DNA from 4 places in the Streptomyces sp. NPDC055013 genome. Region 4 is predicted to be linked to each of the others. Evidence: riboswitches for the same ligand, from Rfam matches in the RefSeq annotation. Region 4 holds a riboswitch; each other region holds the start of a gene.

Region 1 (7,112 bases), on a different contig from region 4:
CCGGAGTTCCGGCCGCTGACCCGTTTCGAGGGCCAGGGACTGGACAAGGGTCATGTGGTGAACGACCTGCTCTTCCGCCGCGTACAGCGGTAGGAGCAGCGGGAACCACAGCACCGACACCAGCACCGACCAGACCATCGACAGCAAACCCCACCGGCGCCCGAGCCCCCCTCGCGCTGCTGCGGGCGGCGCCCCTGCCTCGTTAGGGTCAATGCCGTGGCCACCTGTCCCCCGTACCCGACGCACCCCACCGGTCCCACCGGCGGCGCACTGCGGCACGCGCACTGGTGGCAGAAGCGCTGGGTGCGTTACGGCGCGCTCAGCACCCTGCTCGCGCTGTCCGGGCTGGTCATCCTCGCCCTGGTGCGTGAGCAGACCGGCACCGAAGGGTTCCTGGTCGGGCTCGGGCTGGCCGTCCTGCCCGTACCGCTGCTGGTCGCGTCGTTCCGGTGGCTGGACCGGGTCGAACCGGGCCCCTGGCGCAATCTGTTGTTCTCCTTCGCCTGGGGCGCCTGCGCGGCGGCGCTGATAGCGATCGTCGCCAACAGTTTCGCGACCCAATGGATAGCGACCGCGACGGCCGATCCGTCGCACGCGGACACCCTCGGCGCGACCGTCATAGCGCCCGTGGTGGAGGAGATCGCGAAGGCCGCGGCGGTCCTGCTGGTCTTCCTGTTCCGCAGGCGGGACTTCACCGGCATCGTCGACGGCGTGGTGATAGCCGGCGTCACCGCCACCGGTTTCGCCTTCACCGAGAACATCCTCTACCTCGGCACCGCCTTCGGCACCGACCAGCTCTCCGGCGACCGCGGTATCGCCTCCGTCACCGCGGCGACCTTCTTCGTCCGCGTGATCATGTCGCCCTTCGCGCACCCGCTCTTCACCGTCCTGACCGGCATCGGCTTCGGCATCGCCGCGCTCTCGGGCGAGCGGCAGCACGTGCGGCGCGTCCTCCTCCCCCTCTCCGGGCTGCTGCTCGCCATGGGCATGCACGCCCTGTGGAACGGCTCGTCGTCCTTCGGCGAGTGGGGCTTCTTCGCGGTGTACGCGGCCTTCATGGTGCCCGCTTTCGGGCTGCTGACCTGGCTGGTGATCTGGACCCGGCAGCGCGAGCTGAGGACCGTGCGCGAGGAGCTGCCCGCCTACGTCGTCACCGGGTGGCTGTCGCCCGGCGAGCCGTACGCACTGGGCTCTATGCGGGACCGGCGGGTGGCCCGGCAGTACGCGCGCCGCCACGGCGGGCGGACGGCGGCGCGGGCCGTGGCGCAGTACGAGGCCTACGCCACGTCGCTGGCGTTCCTACAGCACCGCGGGCGCCGCGGGTGGGCGGGCGCCGACTTCGTCGTACGGGAACGCGAGTTGCTGCAGGAGCTGTGGCGACGCCGGGAGGTCGCGCGGCCGGCACTGGAGCAGGCGGTGACCACGGCACAGGCCTGGCCACCGGCTCCTGGGTACGGGGCGCCTGGTCACTGGCAGCCGCACGGGAACGGGTACGCCGGGTACGGGGCGACGACGCCCTACCCCGCGTACAACCCCTATCGGACGTGACCGTGCGGCGCCGGGCGGATCAGGCGGACGCCGCCGTGAGCCTCCCCAATTCCCCGTCCGTCAACGTCAGCTCCCCCACCCCGAGCAACGCCGGCAGCTGCTCCGGCGTCCGTGCCGAGGCGATCGGGGCCGACACCGTGGGCCGGGCCGCGAGCCAGGACAGGGCCACCGTGGCCACCGGCACCTCGTGGGCGGACGCGATCTCGTCCAGCACGGCCAGCACCGTGCGGCCCCGCTCGGTCTGCGCGTGCCGGCCGGCGCCCTGGGCACGGGGGCTGTCCACGGCCGTACCGGCGCGGTACTTGCCGGTGAGGAACCCGGCCGCCAGGGCGTAGTACGGCACCGCCGCCAGGCCTTCCCGTTCGGCGAGGTCCTGGAGTTCGCCCTCGTAGGTGTCGCGGGAGACCAGGTTGTAGTGGGGCTGGAGGGCGACGTAGCGGGCCAGGCCTTCGCGGTCGGAGAAGGCGAGGGACGCCTCCAGCCGCTTCGCCGAGATGTTGGACGCGGCGATGTGCCGCACCTTGCCCGCCTTCACCAGCTCGTCCAGCGCGCCGACGATCTCCTCGACCGGCACTTCCGGCTTGTCGAAGTGGGTGTAGTAGAGGTCGATGTGGTCGGTGCCGAGGCGGCGCAGTGAGGCGTCCGCGGCCGCCTTGATGTTGGCGGCGGTGAGGCCCTGGAAGTCGGGGTGCTGGCTGACCTTCGTGGCGATCACGACGTCCGCCCGGTTGCCGCGCGCCTTCAACCAGTTGCCGATGACGGTCTCGGACTCGCCACCCACGTTGCCCTCGACCCACGCCGAGTACGAGTCGGCCGTGTCGATGAAGTTGCCGCCCGCTTCGGTGTACGCGTCGAGGACGGCGAAGGACCGGGGCTCGTCGGCGGTCCAGCCAAAGACGTTGCCACCGAGGCAGAGCGGGAAGACCTCGAGGTCGGAGGAGCCGAGCTTGCGCAGAGAAGTCATGCTCGACACCAACGTCCGTCACGGAGGCCGATCTTCCGGGAGGGTCGCAAAGTTCCCGTAAACAAGCGAACCCCGGCGCTCCGGATACCGGCAGCCCTGACGTCGGGGGGACGCCGTCAGGACTGCCGGGGATCAGGACAGGATCGCCGGGGAACAGGTGTGGACGGACTTCAGCTGGGAACTTCAGTTAGGGATGAGGCAGGGACGCCTCAGGGCGTGAGGCCCTTGCCGCGCAGCCACGCCAGCGGGTCGATGCCGCTGGAGCTGCCGCCGGGGTGCACCTCGAGGTGCAGGTGGGCACCGGTCACGTTGCCCGTGGCGCCCACGCGGCCGATGACGTCGCCGGTGTTGACCTTCTGGCCGACGCTCACGCTGATCGAGGACTGGTGCGCGAACCAGACCTCGGTGCCGTCGTCGAGGGTGAGCTCGGTCTTGTAGCCGTACGAGCCGTCCCAGCCGGCGAACGTGATCGTGCCGCTGTGCACGGCCTTGATCAGCGTGCCCGAGGGCGCGGCGAAGTCGAGGCCCGTGTGGTAGCCGGAGGACCAGTAGGCGCCGGCCTGCCCGAAGGTCGAGGTGAGGGTGTACGAGGAGGTCGGCAGCGTGTACTGCTTGGCCAGCTCGGCGAGGCGCTCGGCCTCGGCCTTCTGGCGGGCCTCCTCCTCGGCCTTGGCCTTCGCGGCGGCGGCCTTGGCCTTGGCTTCCTTCTCCGCCTTGGCGGCCGCGTCGGCGGCCTCCTTCTCGGCGGCGGCGACCGCGGCTGCGGCGGCCTTGCTGTCGATCTGGTCCTGCTGGTACTCGGCCTGCGCGATGATCCGGCTCCGCAGCGCCTCACCGGCGTCGGAACCGCCCTGCGCGGTCTCGTCGTAGGTCTCGCCCATGGTGCTGAGGGCGGTGGCCGCGTCCTCGGCGGGCTCGGAGGAGTCGTCCGAGATCAGGGGCAGGTCCGGCATGGTGATGGCGACCGGCGGCTTGCCGCTGTTCGCGCTGGCCATGCCGCCCGCGCCGACGGCGGCTATGACACCGACGCCGAGAACCGTGGAGCTGCGGGCGAGTCCCCCGCCGCGCTGCTTGGAGACGCGATGCCTGCCGCGAACGGGACGAAGGGACTCCGCGGTGGGGTTCCACTCCTCGAACGGGCCCTCGTCGGTGCGGTTGCGGTCGTAGCCGAAGGTGTCGGTGCTGCGCTGACTCGGCACGAACGGGGCTTGCGGGGCAGGCCGGTTGGACGCCACGTGGGCGTACTCCTTTCCTTCCTTCTCGCCTACCGGGTTAGCTGACGGGTTCGGAGCAGGAAGGTCTCCTACGCGCGTATACCGCCCGTGAGTTCACGGTGGTAGTTGCGCGATTCACCCCAAGGTGGTGGTTCCCCGGTTCCCTTTCGAGATTCGGCGCGTGCGCACGGAGCCGCCTCTTGTGACGGCTGGGACGACCGCGCTGCGTTATCGAACGTTAATAGACGCGGGGTGCGGATTCCAAGCTGTTCCACTTGATCATTAACGATTTTCGCCTGGACTTACGGGTCATGAGCGGCCTAAATCGGGCGAGTTGGCCAGAGCTCGGGCGTCACACAGGTGTTGACGGTGTGTCAGTTGTTATGCGGAGGGGGGTCGGCCGGTCACATCCGGTGACAAGGATCAAGGAACGGCATCACGGCCGTCGTACGGCGATGAGGGCCATGTCGTCCGCCATCCCGCCCCCGGAGTGCCGCCGCACCTCCGCCGCGAGGACGCCGAGGATGGCGGCCGGCTCGCGACGGGCGTTGGCCCGACCCGCCAGTCCCGCCTCGGGGTCGTAGAACCGGTCGTCGTCGTCCCGTGCCTCGCTCAGGCCGTCGGTGTACAGGAGCAGCGTGGCCCCGCTCGGGCAGTCGGCCTCCTGAGCCCGGTCGGGCCAGACACCCAGCTCTCGCATGCCGAGCGGCAGCGCGGGCTCGGCGGCGGGCAGCGCGCGCACGGTGCCGTCGGCGTACAGCAACAGAGGCGACGGATGCCCGCGGTTCACAAGGCGCACGATCCCGCTGCCGTGCGGCAGCTCGGCGAGTACGGCGGTGGTGAACCCCTCGGCGGACTCGGCCCACTCGCGCCGGTCGCGCTCGCGCACCAGTGCCCGCTCCAGGCGCTGTGCGACCGCCTCCAGCGTGGCCTCCTGCTCGGCGGCCTCCCGGAAGGCCCCGATGACCACGGCCACCGCGCCCACCGCCCCGATGCCCTTGCCGCGCACGTCCCCGACGACGACCCGCAGGCCGTGCGGGCTGTCCTGCACGGCGTACAGGTCGCCGCCGATGGAGGCGCCCTCCTGGGCGGCCTCGTACCGTGCGGCGATCCGGAAGCCGCCGATCTGCTCGGCCGGTTCGGGCAGTACGGCGCGCTGGGCGGCCTCGGCGATCTCGCGGGCGGAGGCGAGGCGTTCGTCGCTGCGGCGGACGAGGACGTTGATGAGAACGGCGAGGACGGAGACGGTGACCACGGTGACCAGCTCCGTGATCACCTCCGCCTTGGGAAGGCCGCCGCGCAGGATGCGCAGCACGAACAGTGCGGCAACGGCCACGACGCCCGTGATGACCGTGCCGCGCTGGGAGTACAGCGGGGCCGCGACCAGGGGTGCGGCGGTGAAGAAGGGGGCGCCGGTGAAGTCCGTGGGCGTGACGAAGTCGTACACGCCACCGGCCGCGATCAGCAGGGCGGGGAGCAGCCGGACGAACCGGCGTGCGTACGAGATCCGCCGTTGCTCCACCTCACCAGGGTTCCCGAAACGGGGGCGCGGGGCGAGTGGTGAGGGCCGACCGGACGAGCGCGGACGTCGAGCGGAAAAGGCTCAGGGCCGGAACTGATCAGTTCCGGCCCTGAGTCATCAGTAGCGGGGACAGGATTTGAACCTGCGACCTCTGGGTTATGAGCCCAGCGAGCTACCGAGCTGCTCCACCCCGCGGCGATGACTCAATAGTACGCCATCCGCAGGACAAGATGCACACGCGTTTCCCCGGCCCCGCCCTGACCAGTGTTTTCCGCACCCGTCGGGCGGGGCGGTCAGGACAGCAGATGGCTGTTCGGAGCCTTGGCCTGCCCCTCGTACTCCGGCAGGACCACGACATCCACCCCTTCCCCGGCCAGCAGCCCGCTCCCGTCGGCCCCCGCCACGAACGTGTCCGGCTCCCGCCAGGCCGTCACCACCCGCCGCACCCCCGCATCGAGGATCAGCCGCGCGCAGGGCACCGGACGGGACGCCCGACGCGTACAGGGCTCCAGACTCGTGTACACCGTGGCGGACGTCACCCGCGGATCCCCGGCCGCGATCTTCGCCAGCGCGGCCTCCTCCGCGTGCACCACGGGATCACCGCCCTCCCGCGAGTACCCCCGCGCCAGCTCCGTGCCGTCGGCCGCCACCACGACCGCCCCGACGCTGAAGGCCGTCCCCGACGGCGGGCACTGCGCCGCCAGCTCGCAGGCCAACGCCAGCCACTTCCGGTCCGCGGCGGACGGCAGGACACCCGCACCGGGCGCCGTGGGCTCGTAGCGCATCAGCACGACGTCCTCGATCCGCCGCGTCTCGACCAGCCGCAGCCGGCCGCCCTGATACCCGCCCGGCCCGAACAGCCGCGGCGCGTCCGGGTCCCCCACGAACAGCGGCGCCAGCACCAGCTGCACCTCGTCCGCCAGCCCCTGCTGAAGGAGCTGCGTGTGGATCGTGCCGCCCCCCTCGACCATCAGCCGTTCGACGCCGCGCACCTCGCGCAGGTGCCGCAGCAGGCCCCGCCAGTCCAGGTCTGCGCCCAGCGCGACCACGTCCGCCGCGACCGGTGCCCGGCGCAGGCGCTCCGCGCCCTTCTCCGTCGTACAGACGATCTTCTCGCCGCCCGTGTGCCAGAAGTTCGCCGTCGGGTCCAGCTCGCCGGAGGCGCTGACCGTGACCTTGATCGGGTACTCCGGCTTCCCGGCCGCCACCCGCGCGGCCCGCCGCTCGGCCGAGTTCACCAGCAGCCGCGGGTTGTCCGCCCGGATCGTGCCGGCGCCGATCAGGATCGCGTCCACGGACGCCCGTACCTCGTCGACCCGGTCGAAGTCGGCCGGGCTGGAGAGCAGCAGGCGCTCGGGGGTGGTGTCGTCGAGGTAACCGTCCAGCGAGACCGCGGCGGACAGCAGGACGTAGGGGTACGACGGCATCGGCACGCTCCGCTTGGTTCAAGTTTGAAACAAACCTACACTGGTCGCATGACGACTCGCTGGCTCACTCCCGAGGAGCAGCGCGCCTGGCGCGCCTACATCGCCTCCGCCGCCCTCGTGGAGGACGCGCTGGACCGGCAGCTCCAGCAGGAAGCCGGCATGCCCCATCTGTATTACTCCATCCTCGCCACCCTGTCCGAGGCTCCGGAGCGCCGGCTGCGCATGACCGACCTGGCGGAGGGCCTGAAGATCACCCGCAGCAGGCTGACGTACGCCGTGACGCGCCTGGAGAAGGACGGGCTGGTGCGGCGCGAGGACTGCCGCTGGGACAAGCGCGGCAGCATCGCGACCCTCACCGAGGAAGGCATGCGCGTCTTGGAGCGCGCCGCCCCGGGCCATGTGGAGACCGTGCGGGCGCTGCTGTTCGACCGGCTGAC
Region 2 (7,112 bases), on a different contig from region 4:
GCGAGGCGTACCGAGGCGCCGAGCACGCTCAGGCCGTGGGTGGCGACGACGACCGGTTCCAGGGTGACCGCGACGACCTCCGGGTGGTCGTCGACCAGCCGCGACACCCGCAGCAGCAGCTCCTCCAGCGCAGGGGTGTCGACGGGAGCGGAACCGCGCCAGCCGAAGAGGAGAGGCGCCGTCCGGATGGAGCGGACGATCGAGGTCGCCTCGCGGTCGGTGACCGGGATCAGCCGGTGCGCCATGTCCCCGAGCAGCTGGGAGGCGGCTCCGGCGAGCCCGAAGGACAGCACGGCGCCGGCCGCCGGGTCGATCACGGCCCGTACGACGGTGTCGACGCCGCGCGGTGCCATGCTCTGCACGACCGGCCGCAGCTCCTCCGGCCTGCCGAACAGTTCGGTCAACTCGGCGTACGCCCGCCGTAGTTGCTCCTCGTCGGCGAGGTCGAGCCGTACGCCGCCGAGGTCGGCGCGGTGCCGCAGGTGCGGGGCGGTGGCCTTGAGGGCGACGGGGTAGCCGAGGGTGCGGGCGGCGTCGGCGGCGGCGTCGGGGGTGGGCGCGTGCAGGGCGCGGTGCACGTCGATGCCGTACTTCCCGAGCAGGTCACACGTCTCGTCCGTGCCGAGCGTGAGGCCCTGCCCGCGCGCGAGCAGTCCGCCGATCAGCTGGGCGGCGCCCTTCTCGTCGATGTCCTCGTACTCGGGGACCTTGCCGGGGTCGGCCGCGTCGCGCCGCCACTGCGCGTAGTTGACGGCTTCGGCGAGGGCGCGGACGGCGCGCTCGGCGGCTGGGTAGGCGGGGATGAGGGTCGTCGGGCTCTGCGTGGTGTCCGACTGCCCGGCCGGGTTCCCGGCCTGGAAGTCCAGGGGGCGGAACGGATGGGGACGGATCATGGCGCCGGGCGCCCTCCGGTCCGCCTGCGGTGCGGTGCTCGCCGCGGCGGACAGGGCTTCGGCGAGGCCGCCGAGCTCGACGTGCACCACCAGCACCGGCTTCCCCGGCACCCGCTCGGCCGCCGACCGCAGGGCCTGTGCCAGCTCGGCGTCACCGGTCGACGCGTCGCCGATCGCCGGGATGGCGGTGACGACGACCGCGTCGCACGTCTCGTCGGCGAGCGCGTGCGAGAGCGCCTCGTGGAAGTCCGCCGCGGACGCCCCCGTCGTCAGGTCCAGCGGCGGCAGCGGCCGCAGCCCCTGGGACAGACACGCGTCGTACGTCAGCAGCCCCAGCGACTCGGAGTTGCCGAGGATCGCCACCCGCGGCCCGGTCGGCAGCGGCTGGCGCGCGAGCAGCAGGCCCGCGTCCACCAGCTCGGTGATGGTGTCGACCCGGATCACGCCGGCCTGCCGCAGCAGCGCGGACACCGTGGCGTGCGGCAACCGTGTGGCGCGCACCGCGTGGCCCTGCGGCGCCGCGCCGCCGTGTCGCGCGCCCTGCACCACGACCAGCGGCTTGGCCGCCGCCGTACGCCGGGCGAGGCGGTTGAACTTGCGCGGGTTGCCGATGGACTCCAGATACATCAGGGCGACGTCGGTGTCCGGGTCGTCGTACCAGTACTGAAGGACGTCGTTGCCGGACACGTCGGCGCGGTTGCCGGACGAGACGAAGGTCGACACACCGGTGACGCCGGTCACACCGCCACCTCGCCGGTGGAGCCGGGACAGCAGTGCGATGCCGATCGCGCCGGACTGCGCGAACAGCCCGATCCGGCCCGGGCGGGGCATCTCCGGGGCCAGGGAGGCGTTCAGCCGTACGTCGGCGGAGGTGTTGATGATCCCGAAGGCGTTCGGCCCGATGATGCGCATGCCGTACGCGCGTGCCTGCCGTACGAGTTCGCGCTGCCGCTCGCGGCCGTCGGGCCCGCTCTCGGCGTACCCGGCGGAGAGCACGACCAGCCCCTGCACGCCGTGCTCTCCGCATTCGGCGACCACGTCGGGGACGTAGGCGGCCGGCACGGCGACCACCGCGAGGTCGACCTGTTCCTCGATGTCCCGCATGGAGCGGTGCGCGGGCACGCCGTCGAGTTCCTTGAGGTCCTCCGGGAACGCCCTGTTCACCGCGTACAGGCGTCCCGTAAACCCGGCGTCCCTGATGTTGCCCAGGACGCTTCGGCCCACCCCGCCGGGGGTGCGGCCCGTGCCGATGACGGCGACGGAGCCGGGCACCAGGAGCCGCTGCACGGACCGGCCCTCGGCGCGCTGCTCGCGCGCGTACTGCACGGCGAGCGAGCGGTCCGTCGGCTCCAGGTCGAACTCCAGGCGGACGACGCCGTCCTCGAAGCTGCGCTTCTGGGTGTACCCGGCGTCCGTGAACACCTTGATCATCTTGTTGTTGGCCGGCAGCACCTCGGCGGCGAAGCGGCGGATGTCGCGCTCGCGGGCGACGGCGCCGATGTGTTCGAGCAGGGCGGAGGCGACGCCACGGCCCTGGTGGGCGTCCTGGACGAGGAAGGCGACCTCGGCCTCGTCGGCGGGCGCGGACGCGGGCATTCCGTCGGCGCCGATCCGGTCGTAGCGTACGGTGGCGATGAACTCGCCGCCCACCGTGGCCGCGAGTCCCACCCGGTCCACAAAGTCGTGGTGCGTGAAGCGGTGGACGTCCTTTGCGGACAGTCGCGGGTAGGGCGCGAAGAAGCGGTAGTACTTCGACTCGTCCGACACCTGCTCGTAGAAGCTGACCAGGCGCTCGGCGTCATCAACGGTGATGGGGCGGATGCGCGCGGTGCCGCCGTCGCGCAGCACCACGTCGGCTTCCCAGTGGGCGGGGTACGCGTGCCTGTCCGAGGCGCTCTGCATGGGGCCCAGAGTACGGCTCGCGTACGACAACGGCGCGAGGCAGTCTGTTCAGGACGTACGTGGGGTCGAGGCCGCGACCCGACGGTCACCTCAGGAGGGGACGTTCGTCAGACGTTCGTCCAGTTTCGTCGTGCTTCACGGGTGTGGGAAACTGGTCTAGACAACCCTGAACACCGAAGGGCAGCATCACATGGCTGAGCGCCGCGTCAACGTCGGCTGGGCCGAGGGTCTCCACGCCCGCCCCGCCTCCATCTTCGTCCGAGCCGCCACGGCCACAGGCGTCCCGATGACGATCGCCAAGGCCGACGGCAACCCCGTCAACGCGGCCTCCATGCTGGCCGTTCTGGGCCTGGGCGCCCAGGGCGGCGAGGAGATCGTCCTCGCCTCCGACGCCGAGGGTGCGGACGCCGCCCTCGACCGTCTGGCGAAGCTGGTCTCCGAGGGCCTCGAGGAGCTGCCCGAGACGGTCTGAAGGACCTGAGCGGGACTCCACACCAAGCGGTGAAGCCGCGTCCGCCTTTCCGGCGGGCGCGGCTTCGCTGTTTTCGGCGGACGGCGTCCTGATTTCAGACAGGCGGCGTCCTGATTCGAGGGCAGCGGTTCCGCTATTCGAGGCCGACGTCCCGAGAATTACCGCACGCCTGAAAAAGGGCAGCGGAAATTACGCGCCTCCAAATATGCCCTCTTTGTATACGGCGCCCGTGTTAATGCCGCAGGCTCGGCATGTTTACGGGATGTTGCGAATTCCTCACACGCTCCGTGCGATCACCGCGGGAGCCGAAGCGCAGCCGATGCGCGGAGATCGAGCGCTCGGCGTGCAGCGCCGTGATCGCGCGGGCGCGCTCGCCGTCGCCGCGCGCCACCGCGTCCACGATCGCGCCGTGCTCGGTCCAGGACTCCACGGGGTCGACCGGCGCCTCGACTGCGTACATCCAGGCGATCTTGTGGCGCAGCTGGGTCAGCATCGAGGTCAGGGCGGGACTGCCGGAGGCCTGGGCCAGCGTCTCGTGGAACCAGCCGCCCAGCGAGCGCAGATCCTCGCTGTTTCCCCGCCTGGCCCGCTCCTGACCCAGCCTGACCAGACCGCGCAGGACCTTCAGATGGGCCTCGGTGCGCCGCTGGGCGGCCCGGGAGGCGCCGAGCGGCTCCAGGAGGGCACGCATCTCCAGCAGGTCGGAGGCCTCCTGTTCGCTCGGTTCGGCGACGCATGCGCCCGCGTGCCGCCGGGTCACCACGAAGCCCTCCGCCTCCAGGGTGCGCAGGGCCTCGCGCACGGGGACGCGGGAGACGCCGTAGCGACGGGCGAGGAGTTCCTCGGTGAGCCTGCCGCCGCGCGCGTGGACCCCGGCGACGATGTCGTCCCGGATCGCGGTGCATACCGAGTGCGCCGGAATACGCATGACCGACCTCCGCCTTAATCCCCGTGAAACGTCGACGAATGACGTGTGTTGAGTGACTCTATTGCAACCGGCGGGAATTTCCGACGGGAGGCCGGAATCCATGGATATTTTTTGGACAGTGGGTCGTTCGAAACGCCGAAAGCCCCGGCTCGGGGAGCCGGGGCTTTCGGAAGACGCGGGGCGTCAGCGGTGGGGCGTCAGATGTTCACACCGTGCGAGCGCAGGTAGGCGACGGGGTCGATGTCCGAGCCGTACTCCTGCGTCGTGCGGGCCTCGAAGTGCAGGTGCGCCCCGGTGACGTTGCCGGTGGCGCCGGACAGGCCGATCTGCTGACCGGGGGTGACCGTCTGTCCCACCGAGACGGATATGGACGACATGTGGCCGTACTGGGTGTACGTACCGTCGTTCATCTTGATCACGACCTGATTGCCGTACGACCCGCCCCAGCCGGCCTCCACGACGGTGCCGGAGGCCACCGAGTGGACCGAGGTGCCGCTCGCGGCGTGGAAGTCGACGCCGGTGTGGCTGCCGGAGGACCAGACGGCGCCGCCGGCCTTGTAGCCGGTGGAGACGTACGAGCCGGAGATCGGGGCGACGTAGGACAGCAGGCGCTTGCGCTCGGCCTCGCGGGCGGCGCGCTCCTTGGCTTCGCGCTCCTTCTTCGCCTTCGCGGCCGCCTTCTTGCGTGCGGCCTCCTCGGCGGCCTTCTTGCGGGCCGCGGCCTCCTTGGCGGCCTGCTCCTGGGCGGCGGCCTGGGCGTCGATCTGGTCGGCGATCGAGTTCTCGACGGCGACGACGGGGATCAGGCCGGTCTGCTCGACGGCCGGTTCCGCGGCGAGCGCCGGGGCGGCCAGGGTGCCGATGACGCCGGTGGCGGTGAGTGCGGCGACGCCCGCGGCGCGGGCGGTGGTGCGCTCGAAGCGGCTGGGGCGACGGTGCTTCCCCGCGGGACGCTTCCCGGTGGCGCAGGTGAACGCCATGAAGTGGCTGGTCCTTTCCTTCCTTCTCGCCTACCGGGTTAGCTGACGGGTTCGGAGCAGGAAGGTCTCCTACGGACCCCCTCGCGGCTGCGCGGGCGTCCGATTCACCCCAGGGACTTCGATGGGTCCCCGGCTCCCCTGGCTCGCGCCTTACGGGGACTCGGCGATGGCTGTCCGGTGCCGCGGGCGCGGCGCAGTGCCTGACGGACAGCCCGGAAGACGCTAAACGGGGCATCTTTCAATCCCCAAACGGATCCTGCCTTTTGTAGTGCATCCCACAGGTCAGACAGGCAACCTCTCCCTCAATTCGGGCATAAAGGGGCCCTGGTGACTCTTCCGTCACCAGGGCCCCTACGCACGCGTGCCGACTCCGGCGCCGCGTCTGTCCCCTACTCGGCCGCCACGACGCTGACTTCGCCGATGCCGAGGGCCTCGACGGGCTCCCGGATCTCGGCCGCGTCGCCGACGAGGATCGTCACCAGACGGTCGACCGGGAAGGCGCTCACGGCCGCCGCGGTGGCCTCGACGGTGCCGGTCGCGGCGAGCTGCTGGTACAGCGTCGCCTGGAAGTCGTCGGGCAGGTGCTGCTCGACCTGGTCGGCCAGAGTGCTCGCCACGGCCGCGGCCGTCTCGTACTTCAGCGGCGCCACCCCGACCAGGTTCTGCACGGCGAAGTCCCGCTCGGCGTCGGTGAGTCCCCCGTCGGCGACACCGCGCAGGACCTTCCAGAGGTCGTCCAGGGCGGGACCGGTGTTCGGGGTGTCCACGGAGCCGCTGATGGCGAGCATCGCCGCACCCGAGCCGTCCGGGGCGGAGCGCAGGACCTGCCCGAACGCGCGGACACCGTAGGTGTAGCCCTTCTCCTCGCGCAGGACCTTGTCCAGGCGGGAGGTGAGGGTGCCGCCGAGGCAGTACGTGCCGAGCACCTGCGCGGGCCAGACACGGTCGTGCCGGTCGGGGCCCACACGGCCGATCAGCAGCTGCGTCTGGACGGCGCCGGGGCGGTCCACGATGACGACGCGCCCGGTGTCGTCCGCGGTCACCGGCGGGACCGGCCGGGGCTGGGCCGGGGAACCGGTCCAGGCGCCCAGGGTGTCGCCGAGGAGGGCGTCGAGGTCGACGCCGGTGAGGTCGCCGACGACCACGACGGTGGACGTCGCCGGGCGCACATGCCGCTCGTAGAAGGCACGGACGCCGGCGGAGTCGATGCCGGCGACCGTGTCCTCGGTGCCCTGGCGCGGGCGGGACATGCGCGAGGTCGCCGGGAACAGCTGCCGGGACAGCTCCTTCGCGGCGCGGCGCGAGGGGTTGGCCAGCTCGTGCGGGATCTCGTCGAGGCGGTTGCGCACCAGGCGCTCGACCTCGGCGTCCTCGAACCCGGGCGCCCTGAGCGCGTCGGCGAGCAGGCCGAGGGCCTTCGGGAGACGGGAGACGGGCACCTCGAGGCTGACGCGCACGCCGGGGTGGTCGGCGTACGCGTCGAGCGTGGCGCCACAGCGCTCCAGCTCGGCGGCGAACTCCTCCGCGGTGTGCTTGTCGGTGCCCTCCGAGAAGGCACGCGCCATGATCGTGGCGATGCCGTCCAGGCCCTTCGGCTCGGCCTCCAGGGGCGTGTCCAGGAGGACCTCGACGGCGACGACCTTCTGTCCGGGGCGGTGGCAGCGCAGGACCGTCAGGCCGTTGTCCAGCTTGCCGCGCTCCGGTGCCGGGAACGCCCAGGGCCGGGCCTGGCCGGCCTGGGGCTGCGGATGGAACTCCATGCTGGCGAGCTCGGTCACTGCGCCGACTCCTCGTTCTCGTCGGTGGTCCCGGCGGGTGCGGCCCCGTCGGCGGCGGCTTCCAGGTCCTCGGCCTCGTCGGCGACCGGCTCGTACACCAGCACCGCGCGGTTGTCGGGGCGCAGACGGGCCTGGGCGACCGCCTGGACCTCCTCGGCG
Region 3 (7,112 bases), on a different contig from region 4:
GGAAGGAGCCGAAGAAGCCGGTGACCTCGCGGTCGGCGTCGGGGTCCGCCGGGTCCGGGCGAGAGCGCAAGGCGAAGGCCGCGGTGGTCGAGCTGCCGGAGGCACTGCAGCCGGCCTTCGAGGCGCTGCGGGCCTGGCGTGCCGAGCAGGCTCGGGAGCAGGGGGTTCCGGCCTATGTGATCTTCCATGACGCGACGTTGCGGGAGATCGTGACGGTGTGGCCCGGGTCCGTGCGTGAGCTCGGGAGCGTCGGCGGTGTCGGTGAGAAGAAGCTGGCCACGTACGGGGAGGGCGTGCTCGAGGTGCTGAACTCCATGCGTGGCGAGTCCGGTGCGGGGGCGGCGACCGAGGTTAACCCTGGGCCTGGCGCCCATGACGGGGCGGACGACTGGCCCGAGATGGAGCCGGAGCCGGAGCCGGAGCCGGAGGACTGGGCCTAGGAAGAGCCACCCGCGCGTGCGGGCGCTCGTCGGCGACGACGGTCAGCTCAACGCCGTCAGCCCCGGAGCGAACGTGATCAGGAGCGGGAGCAGCGGTACCAGCGCTGCCAGCGTCGTGGTGAGGGCCCGGTTGCGGCGGCCCAGGCGTGGGGGCGGCTGGAGGAGGCGGTTGACGCGTTCGCCCAGGAGGCGGTTGGTGGACGCGCAGGACAGGACGCCTCGGTGCTGGTTGAGCTCGATCAGGGCCAGCGCCGTCGTCAGGTGACCGCAGCGGCGGGAGGCCGTGTCGTCGGCGGCCAGTTCGACCAGGCGGTGGGTCTGGTCGCAGAAGTGGGCGAACAACGGGATGTGGGGGAATCCGGTGGCAAGCGCGGTCGAGAGGTGCAGCAGCCAGTCGTGGTGGGCCCGGGCGTGGCCACGCTCGTGGGTGAGGACGGCGTCGAGCTGGTGGTCGGTCAGGCGGTGCAGGGCGCCCGTGGTGACGATCAGCTGGGGCGGGCTGCCGGGCATCCACCAGGCGTCGGGGTACTCGTCCTCCAGCACCAGCAGCGGGCCCCGCGCCGAGCCCAGGCCGGCCGGCAGGTCGGGGGCGCGTTCGAGCAGATGGGCCCTGGCCTGGCCGCGCCGCCGACGGGCCTCGACGAGTTCGCGGGCCAGCATCGCGGTCGTCCAGGCGGCACCGCCGGCCAGCAGCAGGGTGAAGGCCACCGACCAGGCGGGCGCGGCCGAGAGGTCGTACGCCTCGGTCACCGACGGCGGTGCCGGAGCGAAGAGCTGGGCGCGTACCGTGCCGAAGACCGCGGCGGTGCCCAGCGCCAGGGCCGTCAGGCAGCACAGCAGGACGGTGGCGACCAGGCACTGCCACACCCAGAGCGCGTCCACCGGTTCCCGTTCGGGCCAGGAGGCCCGGGTCAGTGCCTGGGGGACGGGTACGGCGGCCGTCAGGGCGACGATGCTCAACAGGAGCAGGCAGACGGTCATGCCAAGGGCTCCGGATCCTGGTCAGGGATGGTGCGGGGGCGGCAGTACGGGGCGGTGGGTCACGAACACCGGTTGCGGCTCGGTTCCCACCGCCAGCCAGTATGACGGTGACCATCGCAGGAGTCAGGGGGAAGGACTCGCCGAATGCCCGGCGTCACTGCGCCCCGCCCCGTCCCATCACGACGCCACGACCCGCCCCGTCACCTCCCCGAGTCCGACCCGGACCCCACCGGGGCCCGGGGCCCAGGCGGACAGGGTCACCACATCGCCGTCCTCCAGGAACGCCCGCTTGCCGTCCGGGAGTTCGAGAGGGTCCCGGCCGTTCCAGGTCAGCTCCAGCAGTGAGCCTCGCTCGCGCTCCGTCGGGCCGCTCACCGTGCCCGAGCCGTACAGGTCGCCGGTGCGCAGGGAGGCGCCGTTCACGGTCATGTGGGCCAGCTGCTGGGCGGCCGTCCAGTACATGGTGGAGAAGGGGGGCTCGGAGACGACGTGGCCGTTGATGGCCACGGAGATACGCAGGTCGTAGCCGCCGGGCTCGGCGTCGGGGCCGGAGTCGTCCAGGTACGGCAGCAGGGGGTGCGTCCGCTCTGGCGGTGCCACCCGCGCCTCCTCCAGCGCGTCCAGCGGGGTGATCCACGCCGACACCGACGTGGCGAAGGACTTGCCGAGGAACGGGCCGAGGGGGACGTACTCCCAGGCCTGGACGTCGCGTGCCGACCAGTCGTTGAGCAGGCACAGGCCGAAGACGTGCTCACGGAAGTCGCCCAGCGCCACCGGCCTGCCCATCTCCGAGGGTGTGCCGACCACGAAGCCGACCTCGGCCTCGATGTCGAGGCGGACCGACGGGCCGAAGACCGGCTCCGGATCGGCGGGGGCCTTGCGCTGGCCGGACGGTCGTACGACGTCCGTGCCGGAAACCACGACCGTGCCGGAGCGGCCGTGGTAACCGATCGGCAGGTGCTTCCAGTTGGGGGTGAGGGAGTCCTCGGCGTCGGGGCGGAAGATCTGGCCGACGTTCCGGGCGTGGTTCTCGGAGGCGTAGAAGTCGACGTAGTCCGCGACCTCGAAGGGGAGGTGCAGGGTGACTGAGGACAGCGGGTGGAGGAGGTCCGCGATGGCCTCCTGGTGCGCCGGCACCGTCACCCACGCCGTCAGTGCGCGCCGTACGTCCGACCACGTGGTGTGGCCCGCGGCGAGCAGCGGATTCAGGGAGTCCTGGGCGAGCAGCGGGGCGTACGGCGAGCCGAGTGCGTAGGCCGCCTTGCCCGCGTCGAGGACGTGGTCGCCGAGCCGGACGCCGACCCGTCGCGCGGAGTCCGAGCCGGGAAGGGAGAAGACGCCGTACGGAAGGTTGTGCGTGCCGAAGGGGTCGCCCTCGGGGAGATCGAAGGGGGGCATGGGGTGCTGCCTCACTCTCATACGCTCCGTGCCATGTGGTCGGGCCACACGTTACGGGTGAGGCGAGGGTCTTGGGCAGTGCAGAACTCGCGTCGCGGAGGGCCGGCGAATCAGCAGGTCGCCGCGCTCGGCCACATCGACAGGAGGGGGGTCGGTGCCGTCCAGGAGTCCGCAGGCACCACGTCGGGGTGAAATCGCCACAAGCAAAAGGAAGTTGCCCGAGCGGAGTCAGAACTGGAACCGGAACAGGTGTCAACGCATGTGAACACAGCAGCCGTCCGGTTCGAGTCGAGTCGATGGGGCCTCCTGTCCGTATTCTCTGATCATGGCCCGACCCATCGCATATTCACTCATCGCCACTGACCTGGACGGGACGCTGCTCCGAGGCGACGACACGCTCTCCGACCGTTCCCTCGACGCGCTCGCACAGGCGGCGGCGGCCGGTGCGCAGCACCTCGTCGTGACGGGGCGGCCGGCGCCCAGAGTGCGCCCGCTCCTCGACGTCCTGGGCAGCCGGGGGCTCGCGGTGTGCGGACAGGGTGCGCAGTTGTACGACGCCGGAGCGGACTGTCTGCTGTGGTCCATCACCCTGGACCGGGAGTTGGCGGAGACCGCGCTCGGCAAGATCGAGGCCGAGGTGGGGCAGGTGTACGCGGCCGTCGACCAGGACGGCGTGGACGGGCTCACGCTCATCGAGCCCGGGTACCTGATGCCGCACCCCACCCTGCCCGCCGTACGCGTCCGGCACCGCGACGACCTGTGGTGCGAGCCGATCAGCAAGGTGCTGCTGCGCCATCCCACCCTGTCCGACGACGAGTTGGCGGCGACGGCGCGGTCGGTGGTCGGCTCCCTCGCGACGGTCACCATGTCGGGGCCCGGGACCGTCGAACTCCAGCCATGCGGCATCACGAAGGCGACCGGTCTCGCGCTTGCCGCCGAGCATCTCGGTCTCGGCGCGCGCGAGACGATCGCCTTCGGGGACATGCCCAACGACATCCCGATGTTCGACTGGGCCGCCCGCGGGGTGGCGATGGCCAACGCGCATCCCGAACTCAAGGCGGTCGCCGACGAGATCACCCTCTCGAACGAGGACGACGGCATCGCCGTCGTCCTCGAGAGGCTGTTCGCGGGGAGCCTGGCCGACTTCGCCCAGTAGGGCATGTCGTCGGCGGCCGGGCCCCCGCGCCCGGGCCTAGTAGGGACCGTTCACGTTGTCGATCGAGCCGTAACGCGCGGCCGCGTAGTTGCACGCGGCCGTGATGTTCGCGACCGGGTCGTAGGGGTCGTACACCGTCCCCGGCACGTGGTACGACGCGAAGGTCGGGTCGATGACCTGCAGGAGGCCCTTGGACGGGGTGCCCGCGACGGCGTTGGAGTCCCAGTTGTTGATGGCCTGGGGGTTGCCGGACGACTCGCGCATGATGTTGCGGTGAATGCCCTCGTAAGAGCCCGGGATTCCGTTTTGCGCCATGATGTCCAGAGCGTTGCGGATCCAGCCGTCCAGGTTGTTCGGGTACGTCTTCACGGACGACTGGGTGGCCTTGGCGACGTTGGACTTATTGGCGGGCGCGGACGCCTTGTCGGCCGACTTGCCCGGCGAGCTCGCCTTCTTCGTCGCCCGGACCTCCAGGTCGAGGCCCGGGTGGATCAGGCGGGGGTCGTCGCCGACGGCCTTGCGGTTGTCCTTGTAGAGCTGCTTCCAGCCGCCCTGTGCGTCGTACCGGTCGGCGATGCCGTAGAGCGTGTCGCCCTTCTTCGTGGTGTACGCGACGGTCTTGGCCTTCACGGCGGCCTGGGGAGCGGCCTGCGCGACGGTGGGGGACTGGGTCGGCTGTGCGGCGCTCGCGGTGGTCGCGCTCAGGAGCGGGATGGCGAGGGCGGCGGTGCCGGTGCCGGCTGCGATGACGTGCCGGGTGAGCGGGTTGGTGCGGGGGCGGCGGTGCTTGCCTCGGGGCATGGCGCTGTTCCTCTCCGGCGCCTGCGAGGTGAGCTGTCGGGTTCGGGCGGGAGATGCCCGGCCGCGCCGCCCTGCGGCGGCGCGACTTCACCCCGAGCCGGTCCGGCGCGCCATCAAGGCGTCCGGTCCAGCGACTTACCTGGGTCCCCCGCTCCTGCCGTGCGTGAGTGAGTTGCGTGGGTGGATGACGCGGGCGGCGGCAGGATTAGGCGTCCGCCCGACTGAGCGGGAACGTATGCGAGAGCACATGCCCGGAACAAGTGCCGTGGTCACCTGTTGGCCGGTTGACCATGGTCTGGTGCGAATGGGGCGCTTGATCCTTTGCGGTTGCCAAGCCTCAACTTGCTCTGGGGGCAAGGGGGACGCGGGTGCGGGGAGACGGTTCCATGAATGGGCGTAAGTGACCCAATTCACTGGCATCCACAAGAGCGGCAAATCGGGCAATGGGTCCAACTCGCCTTTAACTGGCTGTCCGTGGAGTCCGTTTCTCCCATGTCCGGTGGAAAAGTACCTCTTCGCCCTCCGTGCAGCACGGTTGCGTCCCACCCCAGCTCCGGGCGGTGCAGGCGGATCGACCAGTCCGAGCGGGTGCGGGCCGACAGGGGGTCCCACTCGTTGATCGTGTACGTCTCCAGCGCGTCCTCGGTGAACTCCAGGCCGTCGGGGTACACGCGCGTGACGCCGTACCGGGGGTCGACCTCCAGGCGCCACTCGCCCTTGGTCACGTCCCGCACGACGAGGCGCTCGGGGCGCGGCTCGTCCAGCGTGATGGGGGAGTTCACGCCGAGCGGCTCCGCCTGCTCCGGTTCCTCGAAGGCGATCGCCGTACCGTCCGTCGATTCGTCCAACGCAGGTGCGCGTATCGGAAGTTCCAGCGAGCTTCCCGACGGTTCCAGGCCGAAGCCCGCCGCCGAGTCGGGCTGGGGCCAGATCCAGGCCAGTACGCGGAGGAGACGGCCAGGCGGATGCGGTGGCCGGGCGGGAAGGCATGGCCGATGCCGTTCAGCCCGAAGGTCACGTCCTCGGTCGCGCCCGGCTCCCACGGCACCGTGCGGTCCCGGCCGTGGCGCGCCGACATGTTCAGCACGCCCCGCGTGACCAGGGTCGAGGAGCCGTCCGGTGCCACGTCGCGGAGCCGGGCGACGACCTGCCCGCGCGGCACCTCCGACGTCAGCCGCAGTCGCACCTTCGGCCGCCCCAACACCCAGGTCTCCTCGCCCACTTCGAACTCGAAGCAGGCGGACCGGGCGTCCTGCTCCCGCTGGTCCGGCGGCAGGTCGGCGTCGTTGCCGAAGGGGAAGAAGCGGCCGGCGCCGATGCCGGTGTGCGTGGGGGAGCGGACGAGGACGGGGGCGCCCCGGAAGGCGTACGTCACCGCGCGCACGTGCGGAGAGGGCCAGGCGGGCTCGCCGACCCAGCGGCCGGGCAGCGTGGGGTACACCGTGGCCGGGCGGTGCGAGTCACTGACGTACGAGCGCCGCAGGGGCTCGGCCATGACGCCCGTGTCCTCGTCCTTCAGCCAGTGGTCCCACCAGCGCAGCGTCTCCTGGAGGAAGCCGATCGCCGGTCCCGGCGGCAGGCCGGGGTCGCGGTACTGGTGCGACCAGGGGCCGATCAGGCCGCGCACGCGATCCGCCGGCAGGTGCTCGACGAGGCGCACGACGGTGTCGCGGTACGGGTCGTGCCAGCCGCCCACCGCCAGGACGGCGGCGTCGATCGCGCCGTAGTCCTCGCAGACGCTGCCGTGGCGCCAATGGTCGTCGCGCGCGCGTCTGGTGGCCGAGCCAGGTGTGCAGGAACGGTTCGAGGGCCTCCAGCCACATCTCCCGCCAGGCGTCCCCGGCATACAGCGGATCCGGCGGGCGGGCGACGAAGGCCGGCATCGTCGAGGCCCAGGCGTGCATGTCGACGGCGAGGACGGAACCTCCCATGTAGTGCACGTCGTTGTCATAGCGATCGTCCGCGGAGCAGACCGTGATGATCGCCTTGAGCGGTTCGGGCCCGAGGGTCGCGATCTGGAGGGAGTTGAAGCCGCCCCAGGAGATGCCGAACATGCCGACCCGGCCGTTGCACCAGGGCTGGGCCGCCAGCCAGTTGACGTCCTCGACCCCGTCGGCGAGCTCCGTCTCCGAGTACTCGTCGGTGGGCAGGCCCTCGCTGTTGCCGTGCCCGCGGATGTCGACGCGCACGGAGGCGTAGCCGTGGCCGGGGTACCAGGGGTGGCGCTGGTGGTCGCGGGGTGCGGTTCAGTCGGTCAGGCGGTACGGCAGGTACTCGAGGAGCGCCGGTACGGGCTCGTCCGTCGGGGGGGGGCGCCACACGCGCGCGTACAGCAG
Region 4 (7,112 bases):
CCGAGACGGAGGTGCTGGTTCCGGCAGCCGTCTCGTACGTGATCGACGCCGCCAACCAGGGGCGGATCACCGCCCGCTGGATCGCCGAGGCGGCCAACATGCCGGTACGGCCGGAGGCGGAGGAGCTGCTGGCCGCGCGGGGCGTCACCGTGCTGCCGGACGTCGTGGTCAACTCGGCCACGAACGCCTGGTGGTGGTGGACGCTGTTCGGCGACGTCGGTCCGGACGCGGACGATGCCTTCGCCCACACACGGCGCTCGATGCGCGCCCTGACCGACCTCACCCTGGCCCGGGCCGAGACCGACGGGACGACGCCCCGGGCCGCCGCGCACGCGATCGCGGAGGACCGGTTGCCGGTGATCGCCGAGCGGTTCGGTCAACTCCGGTGACCGCAAGGGCCCCGGGCCCCGACTCGGCCTCGGCCCGGGAACGGCCGCTGCAAGCCTTAGGGTGGCCGAGTGGCAAGAGTGCGGTTGAGCGTGGCGGAGCGGCGTGAGGAGTTGCTGCGTGCCGCCGTGGAGCAGATAGAGGCGCGGGGCGTGGCGGCGGTCAGGATCGCCGACGTGGCCGCGGCGCTCGGGGTGAGCAACGCGCTGGTGCTCTATCACTTCGCCACGAAGGAGAAGCTGGTCGCCGCCGCGTTCACGTACGCGGCCCAGGGCGACCTGGCCCGTCTGCGACGGGTCCTCGGGCGTCGTACGACGGCGCTGCGCCGACTGCGGGCGGCCGTGCGCTGGTACGCGCCGACCGGCCAGGCCAAGGGCTGGCGGCTGTGGATCGAGGGCTGGGCGGCGGCGCTGCGCGAACCCGCGCTGCAGGAGGTCACGCGGGACCTGGACCGGCAGTGGAAGGCCGCCATCGCCGAGGTCATCGCGGAGGGCGTGGCCGCGGACGAGTTCCGCTGCCCGGATCCCATGGGTGCGGCCCTGCGCCTGACGGCCCTCCTGGACGGGCTCGCCGTGCAGATGACGTCGTACCGCGGCGCGGTCTCACGCGCGCGTGCCCAGGAGTGGGTGGACGAGGCGCTCGCCCGGGAACTGGGGCTGGAGCGGGAGGCGTTGACGGCGTTGTCGCGCTGACGCCGGCGCATGTGTGGGCCGTACCGATCACACGTCGGCACGGCCCACACCTGCACGTCACCGCGAACCCGATGGCGAACCGCTCTCAAGCCACCGATTCGATCCGCATCTTGATGTCGTCCGGGGACAACGCGCCCTTGGCCGTGACGTGGTCCCCCGACGACTCGCCCCGCAGGCGCCGCCCGATCCAGGGCACCAGGTACTCGCGGGCCCATTGGACGTCGTCGCGGCGGATGTCGAGGGTGCCGCGGGGCGGGAGCGGCGGCCAGGGCTGGTCCGGGTCGGCCGGGACCTCCAGGCCGAGCACCTGGCCCGCGCGCAGCGCCACGCGCGTGTGCCCCTCGGGAGACAGGTGGAGCCGGTCGTGGTCCCAGGCCCGGCGGTCCTGAACGGTCTTCAGGGACCACAGGTCGAGGACCGGGCACCCGTACCGGTCGGCGATGGCCCGCACATGACCGTTGTACGTGGCGATCTTGCCGCGCAGATGTCTCAGCACGGGCACGCCACGGGTGTCGAAACCGGTCGTCACCATGACGGTGCCGACCTCGCAGGTGAGCCGGGCGATCGCCCGCTCGAAGCGCTCGGCGACCTCGTCGGGATCGGTGCCGGGCCGGATGATGTCGTTGCCGCCCGCACAGAACGAGACCAGGTCCGGGGCCAGTTCGGCGGCCTTCGGAAGCTGGTCCTCGACGATCTGGTCGAGCAGTTTGCCGCGCACGGCGAGGTTCGTGTAGTTGAAGTCGCCCTCGGGTCGTCGGTCCGCGAGCAGGACCGCGAACCGGTCGGCCCAGCCGACGAACGCCCCGTCGGGGCCGGGGTCGCCGACGCCCTCGGTGAAGCTGTCCCCCACCGCAACGTACGACCCGATCACTGATCTGCTGTCACTCTTCGAATCGTCTGCCACATCGGCCCATGATTCACCTTCGAATGTGACCTACGCGACCGTAGGACGGGGTTGACGATCGGTGAGATAAGCCACTCCTAAAGTGTTCACCAAACGTGGAATAACCCTCTGATCAGGGGTGTTGTGGGCGCAACCGCCACACAGCCCTCTGTACGCAGACCGAAGGCCGGACCCGGGGATCGGGGTCCGGCCTTCGGCAGCGTGTCAGGCAGGTTGTTGCGCGGCAGGCGTCAGCCGATGGAGACGCCCTTCGAGCGGAGGTAGGAGACCGGGTCCAGGTCCGAGCCGTAGTCCGGGGTGGTGCGGATCTCGAAGTGGAGGTGCGGGCCGGTGACGTTGCCGGTCGCGCCGGAGAGGCCGATCTGCTGGCCCGCCGTCACGGACTGGCCGCTGGAGACGGACAGCGAGGACAGGTGGGCGTACTGGGCGTAGTGGCCGTCGGCGAGCTGGATGACGACCTGGTTGCCGTACGCGCCGCCCCAGCCGGCCGAGACGACGGTGCCCGCGCCAACTGCCTTCAGCGGGGTGCCGGTCGGGGCGGAGAAGTCGACGCCGGTGTGGTAGCCGCTGGACCACATGCTGCCCGCCACCTTGTAGGCGGTGCCGAGGGTGGCGCCGTCGAGGGGGGCGGAGAAGCCGCTGGAGGCGCTGGTGTTCTCGGCGCTCTGCGCGGTGGTGGTGGTCTTCGACGCGGCGGGCTTGGACGCCGAGGACTTCGAGGCGGTCGCGTCCGAGGACGACTTCGAAGGCGCGGAGGAGGAGGGCGCGGACGAGGACTTGGGGGCGCTCGTCTCGGCCTTCTTGCCGCCGATGGTGAGCTTCAGACCCGGGTGGATCAGCGCCGGGTCCGTGCCGACGGCCTCACGGTTGTCGGCGTAGAGCTTCTTCCAGCCACCGCTGACGTTCTGGTCGTCGGCGATCTTCGCAAGGTAGTCGCCGACCTTGACCGAATAGGTCCGCGCATCCGCCTTCTTGTCGGTGGCCTTCTTCTCTGCCTTCTTCGCGGCGACCGGAGCGGACTGAACGGCCTTTTTCGAAACGGACTGAGAAGGAGCGGCGTGGGCGCCGGTGGCTCCGATGAGCGGGAGAGCGAGAGCGGCGCCACCGGTTCCGGCGACGGCGATGGAGCGGGTGAAGCGCAGGGACTTCGGGCGGCGATGCTTACCCTTCGCGGGCATGGCGAATTCCTCTCCGGCGCCTGCGAGGTGAGCTGTCGGGTGCGGGCTGGAGATGCCCGGCCGCGTCGGGACGCGACTTGACCCCAAGCCGTTCCGGAGACCGGAACAGGCGGTTGTACCTGTGGGTCCCCCGCTCCTGCCGGGTACGGGTGAGTTAGCGCGGGATCCGGTCGGCGGCAGGATTAGGCGTCCGTCCGGATTGGTGTGGAACGTAAGCGAGAAAGACGCACGGGAACAAGTGAGGGGTTCCGTCCGAATGCGTTCCTGTTGATCCCTTGTGGGAATTACCGGTCACACTCCGTGAATTGTCGGGACGTCGTCCGACTCAAAACCCCTCGAAAAGCACGTGAATTACGTGGACATGACGAGCGACGCACGGTCACGAATATGACGCTCCTCACGTGACACTTCTCCAGCTCCCTTTACTCCAGAGCGAGTTGGAATGAAGGCGCCAATTCGGACAGAACTCCTAGATGCGACGCAGTCGGATATCCGTCGCATCAAGGTCGCCGCGTAGGCCGGTGCGAAGTCCGTGATGCACCAATACAGAACCTCGGCGAATTTCGCCCGTTCCAAGGCATTCGTCCGATGCTGTCGGGCCGAAGGCGCGCAGTCGCAGCACCGGGGCGGGTTCGCCAAAACTCTGGGCCCGGAGCCAGGCCAGGGCGACCGTCTCGTCACCGAGCACGTACTGCACCGCACCGAGGCCGCCCGCCGGAGGCCGCAGCCGATAGAGGTCGCCGCGTTGCACCACGGGCCGGATCTGCTTGTGGAGCGTCACCCACTCCCGCGCCTCGGCGAGCGCAGGGAGGCGGCCCGGTGGTTGAGCATGGCGTTCGGGCTGTCGGTGACCCAGGCGGCCATGGCCCTTGCCGGGTGGATCTGGCTGAAGCCGTGCTGGATCGCGAGCCGGTCGAGAGGGTCGGCGTTGTCCGAGGTCCACACCTGGTCGGTACGGCGGCGCGCGCCGATGTCGATCCGTCCGCCGCCGCCCGAGCAGGACTCGAAGGCGACGCCGGGGTGAGCGGCGCGAGCCGGTCCAGCAGGCCGTACGGAGCACGCACATGGTCGACCCAGAGGTACTCTTGGACGTCGTCGCGCGCGGGATTCAGTACGAGCTGATTGCGAAGTTCTGTCCGATTCCGCTCCGTTTAATATCGAATCCATTCCAGATGGGCGCGATACAACTCACTGTCCGCATTGACCATTTCTGGTTCGGCCCAGATGCCGAACTGCATGCCGAGCGCGTGCGCGTACTCGGCAAGCGGCTCGAGCCCGGACGGGAAGCGGTCGGGGTTGGGGGTCCAGTCGCCGAGCCCGGCGCGGTCGCTGATGCGCTTCCCGAACCAGCCGTCGTCGACGACGAGCAGCTCCACGCCGACGGCCGCGGCACGCCGCGCGAGCAGGCTCTACTGCTCCTCGGAGATGTCGAACTCCGTTGCCGCCCAGGAGTTGAAAAGCACCGGCCGGCCCCGGTCCGCGTTCGGGATCACGTACGCGCGCTGGTACGCATGCCAGGCGCGGCTGGCCCCGCCGAAGCCGCCGTCGCTCCACAGGCCGGCGAAGACGGGCGTCGTGAAGGACTCCCCCGTCGCGAGGCGCAGCAGGACGGAGGTAGACCTCGCCGCGCTCCTCGGTGGCGTCGTGTCGAGCGCAACCAACCCAGGGCAAATGCTGATGCCCGGTGTGTCCGCGACGGCTGCCGATGACCTTCTCCCCATAGGTGAGGGGTCCGTGCAACTGGGACAACTGCCGGCCCTCCGGGTTGGGCAACGCCCAGGTGACCGAGTCAGCGCGCAGCAGCTCCAGGACGGGTCCCTGGTCGTCCAGGGTCACCCAGCGCTCCACGACGCCCGCGCGCATCCGGTAGTGCAGGGTGACGTTCAGCCCGCCGTCACGAAAGCGCAACCGCAGCTCGTCGCCCTCGGTCTCGTACCGCTCGAACGCCCACTCGGTACCACGCCGCTCGTCGGTGCGCACGGACAGGGCGGGTCGTACGAAGCGGGGCCGCCCTCGACCAGGTACTCCTCGCGGCCCTCGATCGGGGACTCGAAGGGCCGGTACTCGGGCAGCGGGCGTAGGGCGAGGGCGATGCGCGGCCTCCAGTGGAGATGCGGAGCTCGTGGGCGTCCGTCAGGTGGACGGCATAACTGCTGGTCGGCCCGCAGAGGAGCCACATACGGCCGTTGCCGGAGATCTCCAGCATCAAGCCCTCACAGATCTAAAACATACACGAACAGATACCGCCAAATATCAACATAATCAAGAGTCCGGCCATCCCGAGGCAACGCCTGTGGACAACTCCTTGGCCCAGGAAGCCATGTCGTATCGTCGAGTGCGCACCCCGTCGGCCGCATCGCCGAGCCGCGTCGACGGGGCCGACTGGGAGGAGCCCCCGTGACGCAGCAGATCCCGTCGACCGAGCCCGAGCTGGCCGGAGTTCGCAACTTTCGTGATGTGGGCGGACTGCCGACCGTGGACGGACGGCGGGTGCGACACGGGGTTCTGTTCCGCAGCGGCCACCTCGCGCACGCGACCGAGGACGACGCGGCCTTCCTCGACACCCTTGGGCTGCACACGATCTTCGACTTCCGCAACGCGGCCGACCAGAAGCTCGAAGGCGCCGACGTGGAGCTGCGGGGCGTACGCAATGTGAACCTGCCGCTGTCCGACCCCGCGGACGGTGCCGAGTTCTGGAAGATGGTCCGGGACGGCAACCTCGACCAGCTTCGCGAGATCCTGGCCGACGGCAAGGGCGCCGGCCGGATGATCGCCTCCTACCGCATGATCATCAAGGAGCGCACCGCCGAGCACTCCCAGGTGCTGCACTCCCTCGCGCAGGACAGCGTCCCGGCCCTGATGCACTGCGCGGCCGGCAAGGACCGCGCCGGCCTGTCCATCGCCGTGACGCTGCTCGCCCTCGGCGTCGAGCGCGAGGCGATCGTCGCCGACTACCTGGAGTCGAACGCCAAGCACCGCCGCTACAAGGTGCGCCGCAGCGGCAGCGACGCCTCGGCCTACTCGCCCGAGGTCATGGAGCTGCTCAGCCCCCTGTTCGACGCGCGGGCCGAGTATCTGACGGCGGCCCTCGACACGATCGACGAGGCTTGGGGCGGCGTCGACACCTACCTGGAGCAGGGCCTGCGGCTCACCCCGGAGACCCGGGAGCGGCTGCGGGAGCGGCTGCTCGACTGACGCCGAGCGGCCCCCTCCCGGCTACTTCTGTGCGCCCATCTCGAACAGCAGGTAGATGAACGCCGCGAAGACGTGCCCCACCGCGATGTAGATGATGAGCCGTACCCACAGGGCGCGCGGGAACTTCTCCTCCATGTTGCTCATGGCGTCTCTCCAGGGGTGGGGCCCAGACACAGTGTGGCCGTGGGGCTCTGCAGCAGGGTGTGGACGAACAGGAGCTCGACCCCGTCCTGGTCCAGGGCGGCGATCCGGTGCGGGGTGAGCGAGTCGAAGTGCGCGCTGTCACCGGGCGCGAGCCGGTGCGTGGCATCCCCGAGGCGCAGCCGCAGCCGCCCCTTGAGGACGTGGAGCCACTCCTCGCCGGGATGCACGCGCACGATGTCGCCCTGCGAGCCGTACGGCACGTGCACGCGCAGGGCCTGCATGCCACGCCCGGACGCGCCCGCCTGCCAGTACGTCCAGCCGCCGGCCGCGGTCGGCTCCATGTCGGCGGCACGCACCACGGCGTCCCGGTCGGCGACCGTCTCGCCGAGCAACTCGGAGACGGTCGTACCGTAGATGCGGGCGAGCGCGAGCAGCATCGGCAGCGAGGGCTGGCGCCGCCCGGTCTCCAGACGGGACAGATGCGCGGGCGACAGCCCGGCGGCGCGGGCCGCGGCCTCCAGGGTGAGGGAGGCACGGCGGCGCAGCGCGCGGAGCTGGGGCGCGACGGCCGGCAGGGCATCGACCGGCCCGGCCGCGTCAGCCTCGGCCCCG

The links. A riboswitch is a leader RNA that binds a small molecule or an ion and turns the genes downstream of it on or off. The one in region 4 is predicted to bind cyclic di-AMP.
Region 1: linked by a shared signal. The riboswitch ahead of ACWGDB_RS04670 (M23 family metallopeptidase) and the one ahead of ACWGDB_RS03905 (LysM peptidoglycan-binding domain-containing M23 family metallopeptidase) in region 4 are both predicted to bind cyclic di-AMP.
Region 2: linked by a shared signal. The riboswitch ahead of ACWGDB_RS37570 (M23 family metallopeptidase) and the one ahead of ACWGDB_RS03905 (LysM peptidoglycan-binding domain-containing M23 family metallopeptidase) in region 4 are both predicted to bind cyclic di-AMP.
Region 3: linked by a shared signal. The riboswitch ahead of ACWGDB_RS18915 (transglycosylase SLT domain-containing protein) and the one ahead of ACWGDB_RS03905 (LysM peptidoglycan-binding domain-containing M23 family metallopeptidase) in region 4 are both predicted to bind cyclic di-AMP.

The regions. Positions count from the first base shown of each region.
Region 1 is NZ_JBSGVW010000003.1:8,631-15,742, forward strand. Features, by position in the region: gene trmB (tRNA (guanosine(46)-N7)-methyltransferase TrmB) at 1-93, shown strand, start outside; gene ACWGDB_RS04660 (PrsW family intramembrane metalloprotease) at 217-1,548, shown strand; gene ACWGDB_RS04665 (aldo/keto reductase) at 1,568-2,512, opposite strand; gene ACWGDB_RS04670 (M23 family metallopeptidase) at 2,722-3,747, opposite strand; cyclic di-AMP (ydaO/yuaA leader) riboswitch at 3,759-3,916, opposite strand; gene ACWGDB_RS04675 (PP2C family protein-serine/threonine phosphatase) at 4,163-5,248, opposite strand; tRNA gene ACWGDB_RS04680 (tRNA-Met) at 5,370-5,443, opposite strand; gene ACWGDB_RS04685 (dihydrofolate reductase family protein) at 5,542-6,675, opposite strand; gene ACWGDB_RS04690 (MarR family winged helix-turn-helix transcriptional regulator) at 6,724-7,112, shown strand, end outside.
Region 2 is NZ_JBSGVW010000047.1:40,534-47,645, forward strand. Features, by position in the region: gene ACWGDB_RS37555 (bifunctional acetate--CoA ligase family protein/GNAT family N-acetyltransferase) at 1-2,795, opposite strand, end outside; gene ACWGDB_RS37560 (HPr family phosphocarrier protein) at 2,986-3,267, shown strand; gene ACWGDB_RS37565 (GntR family transcriptional regulator) at 3,500-4,195, opposite strand; gene ACWGDB_RS37570 (M23 family metallopeptidase) at 4,393-5,175, opposite strand; cyclic di-AMP (ydaO/yuaA leader) riboswitch at 5,189-5,351, opposite strand; gene ACWGDB_RS37575 (M16 family metallopeptidase) at 5,565-6,953, opposite strand; gene ACWGDB_RS37580 (M16 family metallopeptidase) at 6,950-7,112, opposite strand, start outside.
Region 3 is NZ_JBSGVW010000013.1:115,342-122,453, forward strand. Features, by position in the region: gene recQ (DNA helicase RecQ) at 1-440, shown strand, start outside; gene ACWGDB_RS18900 (M56 family metallopeptidase) at 483-1,421, opposite strand; gene fahA (fumarylacetoacetase) at 1,599-2,819, opposite strand; gene ACWGDB_RS18910 (HAD family hydrolase) at 3,145-3,975, shown strand; gene ACWGDB_RS18915 (transglycosylase SLT domain-containing protein) at 4,012-4,776, opposite strand; cyclic di-AMP (ydaO/yuaA leader) riboswitch at 4,782-4,956, opposite strand; partial or broken gene ACWGDB_RS18920 (CocE/NonD family hydrolase) at 5,237-7,112, opposite strand, start outside.
Region 4 is NZ_JBSGVW010000002.1:275,449-282,560, reverse strand. Features, by position in the region: gene ACWGDB_RS03920 (Glu/Leu/Phe/Val dehydrogenase dimerization domain-containing protein) at 1-389, shown strand, start outside; gene ACWGDB_RS03915 (TetR/AcrR family transcriptional regulator) at 459-1,079, shown strand; gene ACWGDB_RS03910 (SGNH/GDSL hydrolase family protein) at 1,165-1,950, opposite strand; gene ACWGDB_RS03905 (LysM peptidoglycan-binding domain-containing M23 family metallopeptidase) at 2,214-3,161, opposite strand; cyclic di-AMP (ydaO/yuaA leader) riboswitch at 3,166-3,323, opposite strand; partial or broken gene ACWGDB_RS03900 (alpha-galactosidase) at 3,631-5,367, opposite strand; gene ACWGDB_RS03895 (tyrosine-protein phosphatase) at 5,559-6,356, shown strand; gene ACWGDB_RS03890 (DUF6126 family protein) at 6,378-6,500, opposite strand; gene ACWGDB_RS03885 (helix-turn-helix domain-containing protein) at 6,497-7,112, opposite strand, start outside.